Regions from separate parts of the Streptomyces sp. NPDC058052 genome, predicted to be linked through region 3. Evidence: riboswitches for the same ligand, from Rfam matches in the RefSeq annotation. Region 3 holds a riboswitch; each other region holds the start of a gene.
The links. A riboswitch is a leader RNA that binds a small molecule or an ion and turns the genes downstream of it on or off. The one in region 3 is predicted to bind cobalamin.

Region 1: another riboswitch for cobalamin. It lies ahead of ACFVU3_RS25505 (ABC transporter substrate-binding protein); the one in region 3 lies ahead of ACFVU3_RS30105 (energy-coupling factor ABC transporter permease).
Region 2: another riboswitch for cobalamin. It lies ahead of ACFVU3_RS19745 (ABC transporter substrate-binding protein); the one in region 3 lies ahead of ACFVU3_RS30105 (energy-coupling factor ABC transporter permease).

Annotation. Positions count from the first base shown of each region.
Region 1 is NZ_JBHVRX010000020.1:46,954-50,214, reverse strand. Features, by position in the region: gene ACFVU3_RS25515 (amino acid permease) at 1-1,020, shown strand, start outside; gene ACFVU3_RS25510 (Mov34/MPN/PAD-1 family protein) at 1,098-1,523, shown strand; cobalamin riboswitch at 1,546-1,684, shown strand; gene ACFVU3_RS25505 (ABC transporter substrate-binding protein) at 1,722-2,699, shown strand; gene ACFVU3_RS25500 (FecCD family ABC transporter permease) at 2,696-3,261, shown strand, end outside.
Region 2 is NZ_JBHVRX010000013.1:110,372-113,632, forward strand. Features, by position in the region: gene ACFVU3_RS19740 (FecCD family ABC transporter permease) at 1-268, opposite strand, end outside; gene ACFVU3_RS19745 (ABC transporter substrate-binding protein) at 403-1,446, opposite strand; cobalamin riboswitch at 1,536-1,660, opposite strand; gene ACFVU3_RS19750 (deoxynucleoside kinase) at 1,749-2,411, opposite strand; gene ACFVU3_RS19755 (calcium-binding protein) at 2,803-3,261, opposite strand, start outside.
Region 3 is NZ_JBHVRX010000027.1:79,476-82,736, forward strand. Features, by position in the region: gene dhaK (dihydroxyacetone kinase subunit DhaK) at 1-350, shown strand, start outside; gene dhaL (dihydroxyacetone kinase subunit DhaL) at 358-966, shown strand; gene ACFVU3_RS30100 (PTS-dependent dihydroxyacetone kinase phosphotransferase subunit DhaM) at 963-1,370, shown strand; cobalamin riboswitch at 1,424-1,646, shown strand; gene ACFVU3_RS30105 (energy-coupling factor ABC transporter permease) at 1,675-2,370, shown strand; gene ACFVU3_RS30110 (energy-coupling factor ABC transporter substrate-binding protein) at 2,370-2,720, shown strand; gene cbiQ (cobalt ECF transporter T component CbiQ) at 2,727-3,261, shown strand, end outside.

The sequences.
Region 1 (3,261 bases), on a different contig from region 3:
TGGATCTCCGCCCTCGTCTTCACCGTGATCCTCTACGGCGCCAACCTGATCTCCGTGAAGCTCTTCGGCGAGCTGGAGTTCTGGTTCTCCATGGTCAAGGTCACCGCCATCATCGGCATGATCCTGATCTGCGCCGGCATCCTCACCCTCGGCTTCTCCGACGCCGGTGACACCGCCTCCATCACCCACCTGTGGGACCTCGGCGGCTTCTTCGCCGGCGAGAACGGCATCGCCTCCACCCTCATGACCCTCCAGATGGTCATGTTCGCCTTCCTCGCGGTCGAGCTGGTCGGCGTCACCGCCGGCGAGTCGAAGGACCCGAAGACCGTCCTGCCCAAGGCCATCAACACCGTGCCGTGGCGCATCGCCGTCTTCTACGTCGGCGCGCTCATCATGATCCTGTCGGTCGTCCCGTGGACCCACTTCAAGCCGGGCGTCTCGCCGTTCGTCGCCGCCTTCGAGGAGATGGGCCTCCAGGCCGGCGCCGCCATCGTCAACTTCGTCGTCCTGACGGCCGCGCTCTCCTCCTGCAACTCGGGCATGTACTCCACCGGCCGCATGCTGCGCGACCTCGCGCTCAACGGCCAGGGCCCGAAGCTCTTCACCCGCCTGACCAAGCGCGGCACCCCGCTCGTCGGCACCACCTTCTCGGCCGCGCTGATGATGGTCGGCGTCTGGATCAACTACCAGTGGCCCGGCGACGCCTTCAACTACGTCGTCTCCTTCGCCACCATCTCCGGCATGTGGGCCTGGATCATGATCCTGGTCTGCCAGATCCGCTACCGCCTCAAGGCCGACCGCGGCGAACTGCCCCAGTCCTCCTTCAAGGCCCCCGGCGGCATCTGGGCCAGCGTCTTCGCCCTCGCCTTCATCGGCCTGGTCGTCGTGACCATGGGCATGGACGCGGGCAACCGCGTCGCCCTCTACGGCGCCCCGGTCTGGGGTCTGCTCCTCGCCGTCTCCTACCTGGTCCTCAAGGCCCGCAACCCCGAGGGCGCCGCCTTCGTCAAGCGGTCGTAACAAGGGTCGCGTCCAGCATCCGGGCCGTTCCGTACCACTCCTCGGTACGGAACGGCCCGTCTGCTTATCCTGTCGGCATGCTGACCATCACCCGGGCCCTGTACGACCGGATCGTGGAACACGCCCGCGCGGACCACCCCGACGAAGCCTGCGGCGTCGTCGCGGGACCGGTCGGCGCGGGCCGCCCCGAGCGGTTCATCCCGATGCTCAACGCCGCCCGCTCGCCCACCTTCTACGAGTTCGACTCCGCCGACCTCCTCAAGCTCTACCGCGAGATGGACGACCGGGACGAGGAGCCCGTGATCATCTACCACTCGCACACGGCGACCGAGGCGTACCCGTCCCGCACCGACATCACCTACGCCAACGAGCCCGGCGCCCACTACGTGCTCGTCTCCACGGCCGACACCGACGCCGCCGGACCCTTCCAGTTCCGCTCGTACACGATCGTCGACGGCGTCGTGACGGAGGAGGACGTGAAGGTCGTCGAGGAGTACGCGTAGCCGTACCCCTCCCCGCGCGTCCGGACCAGTAGTCTGTGCGCGACCTTTCAGGGCGGCAGGACCCAGGAAGCCGGTGACGAATCCGGCGCGGTCCCGCCACTGTGACCGGCCCCCGCCCGGGGGCCGCCAGCCAGGAACTGACCTGCCGCCTTCTCACCACCGATCGGGGACGTGGAAATCCCCGGAGGAGGCTCCGCCATGACCTGGCGTCACCGGCTGCCGCTCGCCGCCGCCCTGCTGCCCCTGCTCGCCGCCTGCACCGCCGCCCCCGCGAGCGCCCCCGGCACCGCGAAGCCCGCGCCCGGCTTCCCGTACGAGATCACCAACTGCGGCACGACCACCACCCTCCAGGCCCCGCCGAAGCGCGCGGTCACCATGAACCAGCACGTCACCGAGGTGATGCTCGCCCTCGGCCTGGAGAAGTCCCTCGCCGGCACCGCCTACCTCGACGACGCCGTCCTCCCCGCCTACGCGAAGGCGTACCGCTCCGTCCCCGTCCTCGCGAAGGAGTACCCCTCCAAGGAGGCCCTCCTCGCCGCGAACCCCGACTTCGTCTACGGCGGCTACACCAGCGCCTTCGACGCCAAGGCCGGCCGGAGCAGGGACGACCTGGCCGACGCCGGCGTCGCCACCCGCCTCAACACCGAGTACTGCACCACCGGCGCCGTCTCCGTCGACGACCTCTACCGCGAGATCACCGAGGTCGGCCGCACCTTCGGCGTCCCCGACCGCGCCGAACGGTGGAACGAGGACGCCCGCGCCACCCTCGCCGCCACCGGCCGGCGGATCGAAGGCGTGGAACCGGTCTCCGTCTTCGTCTACGACAGCGGCGACAAGACCGCCTTCACCGCCGGCGGCCGGGGCATCGGCAACGACGTCATCGCCCGCGCCGGCGGCCGCAACGTCTTCGCCGACCTCGACAAGCCCTTCGGCGACGCCTCCTGGGAGGAGGTCGTCGCCCGCAGGCCCGAGGTCGTCCTCATCTACGACTACGGCTCCACCACCGTCGAGCAGAAGAAGCGCCGCCTCCTCGACGACCCCGCCCTCAAGGACGTCCCCGCGATCAGGAACCACCGCTTCGCCGTCCTCCCGCTCTCCGACACCGTCCTCGGCGTCCGCGTCCCCGCCGCCGTCGGCAAGCTCGCCGCCCAGCTCCACCCGGCCACCCGCCGATGACCACCGGAACCCGCCCCGCCCGCCCGGAGACCGCCCCCGCCCCCGCGCGGCGGCCCGCGCCCGGGCGGGCCCGGTACACCGCCGTCGTCGCCGGACTCCTCGCCGCGCTCGCGGCCGCCGTCCTCGCCTCCCTCGCGCTCGGCTCCGTACGGATCCCGCCCGGCCAGGTGCTCGACGCCCTGACCGGGCGGGCCGGCCCCTCCCCGTACCGCACGATCGTCCTCGACGTACGGCTGCCCCGGGTCCTGCTCGGCGCCGTCGTCGGCGCCGGGCTCGCGGTCGTCGGCGCCGTCCTCCAGGCCCTCGTACGGAACCGGCTCGCCGACCCCTTCCTGCTCGGGATCTCCTCCGGCGCCTCCACCGGCGCCGTCCTCGTCATCGTCCTCGGCATCGGGGCGACGACCGCCCTCGCCCTCCCCGCCGGCGCCTTCGCCGGCTCCCTCCTCGCCCTCGTCCTCGTCTACGGACTCGCTCGCCGCGGCTCCACCATGAGCGGCCCCCGGCTCGTCCTCGCCGGCGTCGCCGTCTCCTACGTCCTCTCCGCCCTCACCACCCTCCTCCT
Region 2 (3,261 bases), on a different contig from region 3:
CGAGCGGGTTGCGCAGCAGGGACTGCATCACCGCGCCGCACACCGCGAGTCCGGCACCGCAGACGGCCGCGAGCAGGGTGCGCGGCAGCCGCAGGTCCCACACGATGCCGTCGCGGATCGGGCTCAGCCCGGACGGGTTCCCGCCGAGGCGGGAGGCGACGACGGACCAGGCGTCCGCGACGCGGATGTCCGCCGGACCGATGGTGAGGGCCAGGGCGACGGAGGCGCACAGAAGGAGGATCCCGGCGGCCCCGGCGACGGGCGGCAGCGCCCGGGAGGCACGGAGGACGGTCCGTCCGGAGCCTTCCGTCGTACGGGAGTCGTCGGCCGTCCGTCCGGAGCGTGCCGTCGTGCGGGAGCCGTCGGCCGTCCGTCCGGAGTCTCCCGCCGTACGGGACCGGGTCACTTCGCGAGCCCGTACGTCCGCAGCGCGGCGGCCACCTGCTCGATGCCCTCGACGGTGCGGATCGTGGGGTTCATGGCCTGGCCGCTGAGGATCACGTACCGCTTCTTCCGCACCGCCGTCATGTTCCGGGTGACGGGGTGGGACTCCAGGAACTCGATCTTCTTCGCGGCGCTCTCGGCCGACTGGGCCTTGCGGGTCAGATCGGCGATCACCAGCACGTCGGGGTCGCGGTCGGCGACGGTCTCCCAGTTGATCTGCGGCCACTCCTCCTTCGTGTCGTCGAAGACGTTCTTCACGCCGAGCACCCCGCTGACGATCCCCGGCGCGCCGCAGCATCCGGCCATGTAGGGCCCCTGGGAGTCCGAGAACCAGTAGAGGACGGAGGCGCCGGCGAAGTCGGCGCCGGCCGTGGCCTTCGTGACGCGGGCGCGGAGTTCGCCGACGAGCTTCTCGCCGCGCTCCGGGACGCCGAAGATTCTGGCCAGGTCGCGGACCTCGCCGTACACGGTGTCCATGGTCAGCGGCGCGGTCCGGACGCCGTCGCCGTCGCCGCTGTTGTCCTTGCCGACGCAGTCGGTGGGGGAGAGGTAGGTGGGAACGCCGAGCCGCGTGAACCGCTCCCTGGGCGCCACACCGCCCTTGCCCAGCGTGTAGAGGAAGGAAGCGCTGACGAAGTCGGGTTCGGTGTCGAGCACCTTCTCGAACGACGGGTAGCGCTCGGCGAGCCGGGGGACGGTGGCGTTCGCCTTCTCCAGGCCCTTCAGGACGGGATCCGTCCAGGTGGCCGTGCCCACCATGCGGTCGGCGAGGCCGAGCGAGAAGAGGATCTCGGCCGAGCCCTGGTCGAGGGCGACGGCGCGGCGCGGCGTGTGGGCGACCTCGACCCGCTGCCCGCAGTTGTCGAGGGCGACGGGGCCCGGTCCGGAGGCCGGCCCCTTCCCTCCGGCCGGGGCCGCGGGGGCGCCGGCGCCGCAGCCGGCCACGAGAACGGCGCCGGCCACGAGCAGCACGGCGGAACGGACGGGAGGTGCGAAGGGCACGGTGGGGAGTCCTCTGCGTCACGGCTCATGCGCGGAGCCTGTCGTACGGTGCTCCCCGGACGGCGACCCGCGCCCCCCGGGGCGCCAGCAGGTCTTCGGACTCGGGATCGTCCGGACGGGACGCCTTCCCAGACCCCTCGGGGGTCCAGTGGCCGATGTCCCGCCCGTCACCCTCACCGCTGCGCGTCAGCTCCGGATTCCCACCGGATTCCCTGACCCGTGCACGTACCGCGTCGGTGCGTACAGAGGTGCGACTGGCCCGGGCAAGCTACCACAGAGGGATCTTGGTGCCGCCCCGCGGGTCAGGCGCGGTGCGCGACCGCCGCCAGGGCGTTCCTGACCTCCTGGGCCACGCGGGCCGCGTCGTCGGGGTTGTTCACGACGTCCGTGTGGTTCATGTCGACGACGAGGACGTCGCTGGCGGAGTAGTGCTGGTGCACCCACTCGTCGTAACCGGTCCACAGCGTGCGGTAGTACTCGACGAGGCTCTCGTCCTGCTCGAAGTCGCGTCCGCGCAGCCCGATCCGGTGCAGCACCGTCTCGAAGTCCGCCTTGAGGTAGACCATGAGGTCGGGCGCCTTGCGGTACGGCAGGCCCTCGATCTCGCGCATCATCTCGTCGAGCAGGCCCTCGTAGACCTGCATCTCCAGGGAGCTGATCCGGCCGAGGTCGTGGTTGACCTTGGCGAAGTACCAGTCCTCGTAGATCGACCGGTCGAGCACGCTGTCGTCCTGCTTGTACGCCTCCTTGATCGCGGCGAACCGCGTCTGCAGGAAGTACAGCTGGAGCAGGAAGGGGTAGCGCTTCGCCTGGATCTCCTCGGGGCTCGCCGAGTAGAACAGCGGGAGGATCGGGTTGTCGTCCACGCTCTCGTAGAAGACCTCGGTGCCCAGCTCCTTCGCGAGCAGCTCGGCCACACTCGTCTTGCCGATCCCGATCATGCCTCCGACGCAGATCACCGGCATACCTCACTTCTCCCTGGGGGTCTTCTGTACGTGGACGGGGAGATGGGCCTCCCGTACCACTGAGACGCGCGCCGGTGGTCAGGCGATTCCCCGGGCTTTCGTGATCAACGTCATGTGGTCCTTCGGGGCCGGGACCCCTCCCTGGACCGGATCGCTCTCCTCGACCGGTGGGCCGGCCGTTCCGCGACCACCGCTCGTCGCGGCAGGTCGCGGCCCCGCAGCCGCGTTGAATTTTAGATGACGATCCGGCGCGGGCGAGCCGCCGCTTCCGGGCGGCCGGGTTCGGGCCGCCGGCCCGTGCCGGAGCCCGGCCGGCGGCGCGGTGTCCTGCGCGCCGCCGGCCGGGCGGGGGGCCTGGCCCGCTCCGGTCGCGGGCCCCGGCAGGGAGGGGTCAGGGGCAGCTGATGCGGGTGTCGGAGGGGTCCGTGGTGCAGGTGTCCGTGTTGAGGCCGCCGTTCGCGGTGTCGTTGCCGGCCACGCCGTCCACCGTGTTCAGGGTGTCGTTGCCGTAGTCGCCGAGGAGGGTGTCGGAACCCGGACCGCCGATCAGGGTGTCGTTGTGGTAGCTGCCGTCCGCCCGGTCGTTGCCCGGCCCGGCGTGGACGGTGTCGTTGCCGAAGCCCGCGTTGACGGTGTCGTTGCCGCTGAGCGCGCAGATCACATCACCGGCGTACGTGCCGTTCAGGGTGTCGGCGCCGCTGGTCCCGATGATCGTGCAGCCACGGCTGTTGTCCACCGTGGTGGCGCGGGTCGCGGTGTTGTTGCCCGGCGTCGGGTCGGACTGGGCGGCGCTGACCGTCGCGGTGTCCGTGAGGGTGCCCGTACGCGAGGGCTCGGCGACGATCGTCAC
Region 3 (3,261 bases):
TCGGCATCCACGGCGAACCGGGGCGGGAGCGGCGCGGGATGATGACGGCGCGGGAGATCGCCGAGGCGGCCGTCGACGCGGTCCTGGACGACCTGCGGCCGTCGGATCCGGTGCTGCTGCTGGTGAACGGGATGGGCGGGACGCCGCTCCTGGAGCTGTACGGGTTCAACGCGGAGGTGCGGCGGGTGCTGGACGCCCGCCGGGTGCCGGTCGCGCGGACGCTGGTCGGGAACTACGTGACCTCGCTCGACATGGCGGGGTGCTCGGTGACGGTGTGCGCGGCGGACGAGGAGCTGCTGCGGCTGTGGGACGCGCCGGTGTCGACGGCCGCGCTGCGCTGGGGACGGTGAGCGGGCGATGACGGAGACCTACGGCGCCGCGTTCGTGGTGCGCTGGATGGGAGCGGTGGCGGAGGCGGTGGACCGCGAGGCCGGCCGGCTGACCGAGCTCGACGCGGCGATCGGCGACGCGGACCACGGCGCCAACCTGCGGCGCGGGTTCACGGCGGTGGCCGGGACGCTGGCGGAGGAACCGCCCGCGACACCGGGCGCGGTCCTCGTCGCCGCCGGACGGCAGCTGATTTCCACGGTGGGCGGGGCCTCCGGCCCGCTGTACGGGACACTGCTGCGGCGGGCCGGCAAGGCGCTCGGCGAGGCCGGTGAGGTCACACGGGCCGAACTCGCTCAGGCGCTGGCGGCCGGCGTCGCGGCCGTCGGGCAGCTCGGCGGGGCCGTCCCGGGCGACAAGACGATGCTGGACGCGCTGACCCCCGCGGTGGCGGCCCTGCCCGAGTCCTTCGCGGCGGCCCGCACCGCCGCCGGGGAAGGCGCCCTCGCGACCGTCCCGCTGCGCGCCCGCAAGGGGCGGGCCAGCTATCTCGGCGAGCGGTCGGTCGGACACCAGGACCCGGGGGCGACGTCCTCCGCCCTGCTGTTCGCCGCGCTGGAGGAGGTGGCGGCCGGATGAGCGCGGACCGGGTCGGCATCGTGCTGGTCTCGCACAGCGCGGCCGTCGCGGCGGCGGTCGCGGAGCTGGCGCGGGGACTCGCCGGCGGCGGCGACCTGGCACCGCTCGCGGCGGCGGGCGGTGCGCCCGACGGCGGGCTCGGCACGAGCGCCGACCTGGTCACCGCGGCCGCGCGGGACGTCGACGCGGGGGCCGGGGTGGCCGTCCTGGTGGACCTGGGCAGCGCGGTCCTCACCGTGAAGGCGCTCCTCGCGGAGGGCGACGAACTCCCGGAGGGCACACGGCTCGTGGACGCCCCCTTCGTGGAGGGCGCGGTGGCCGCCCTGGTGACGGCGAGCGCCGGCGGCGACCTCGCCGCGGTGACGGCCGCGGCCTCGGAGGCGTACGGCTACCGCAAGGTCTGACGGGCCCCGGCGGCGGATCCGGTACGGGGACTCCGCAGCGCACGTGACCGACCCCGCATTGTGATGAAGCAGGTCAACACACTAATGTCACAGCGCCTTGGTGTTCGGGAAACCGGTGCAGTACCGGTGCGGCCCTCGCCACTGTGATCGGGAGGTCCGGCTCCATCCCCTCGGGGAAGCCACTGCTCCGCCGCGGGAGACCGTCGCGGGGTGGGAAGGCGGAGTCGGGCGTCACTACCGTCAGCCAGGAGACCGGCCAGGGCGCGTTGTCCATCCACGAGGTGCTGGAGAGGGTCTCCCGATCATGCATATCGCCGAGGGGTATCTGCCCCCCGTCCATGCGGCCGCCTGGGGCGTCGCGTCGGCCCCGTTCGTCGTCCACGGCGTCCGCGCGCTCACCCGCGAGGTGCGCGCCAACCCCGAGTCCACCCTGCTGCTCGGCGCCTCCGGCGCCTTCACGTTCGTCCTGTCCGCGCTCAAACTGCCGTCGGTGACGGGAAGTTGTTCCCACCCGACGGGTACGGGGCTCGGTGCCATCCTGTTCCGGCCGCCGATCATGGCGGTGCTCGGGACGATCACGCTGCTGTTCCAGGCGCTGCTGCTCGCCCACGGCGGGCTGACCACGCTGGGGGCGAACGTCTTCTCGATGGCGATCGTCGGGCCCTGGGCGGGATACGGCGCCTATGTGCTGCTGAAGCGGTCCGGAGCGCCGCTGATGGTGAGCGTGTTCTTCGGCGCGTTCGTCGCCGACCTGTCGACGTACTGCGTGACCAGCGTCCAGCTGGCCGTCGCGTTCCCCGACCCGGGCAGCGGCATCGCCGGTTCGCTGGCGAAGTTCGGCTCCATCTTCGCGGTGACGCAGATCCCGCTCGCCGTGAGCGAGGGGCTGCTGACCGTCCTGGTGGTGCGGCTGCTCACGCAGTCCAGCAAGGGCGACCTGCTGCGGCTCGGCGTGCTCGCCCGGCCGAAGTCCGAGCGACGCGAGGAGGCGGCGGCGTGATGAGCCGGAACGCGAAGATCAACACCCTGCTGCTGGCGCTCGTGGCGGCGCTGGCGGTGCTGCCGCTGGCGCTCGGTCTCGGCGACCACAAGGAGGAGCCGTTCACCGGCGCCGACGCGGAGGCCGAGACGGCGATCACGGAGATCCGGCCGGACTACGAGCCGTGGTTCAGCCCGCTGTACGAGCCGCCGTCCGGCGAGATCGAGTCGGCGCTGTTCGCCCTCCAGGCGGCGCTCGGCGCCGGTGTCCTCGCCTACTACTTCGGGCTGCGGCGCGGCCGGAGGCAGGGCGAGGAGCGGGCCGCGGCCCGCGAGGAGAGCGGCGCCCCGGGCGCGGGCGCGGACGCGTAGCCGCCGATGCTGCCGATCGACGCGGCGGCGCACAGCAGTCGCTGGCGCCGCCGCCATCCGGCGGAGAAGGCCGTGCTCGGCTTCGGCCTGACCCTCTGCGCGGTGTGTCTGCCGCCGTGGCCCGGGGCGCTCCTGGTCGCGGCGGCCACGCTCTCCGTGCTGCTCGGCCCGGCCGGTGTGCCGGGGCGGCAGCTGTGGCGGGCCTTCCGGATCCCGCTGGGCTTCTGCGTCACGGGCGCCGTCCCGCTGCTGTTCGCGGTGGGCGGGCCCGGCGGCGCCGTGGCCTGGGCTCCGGACGGGCCGGCGCACGCCGGGGAACTGTTGCTGCGGACGGCCTCGGCCTCGCTGGGCGTGCTGCTGTTCGCGTTCACCACGCCGGTGTCCGACGTGCTGCCGCGCCTGGTGCGGGCCAGGGTGCCGGCGCCGGTGGTGGACGTGGCCCTGGTGATGTACCGGATCGTGTTCCTGCTGCTCGACGCGCAGGCCAAGGTGCGGCAGGCGCAGGCGGCGCGGCTCGGGGCGACGACCCGGGCGGCCGTCT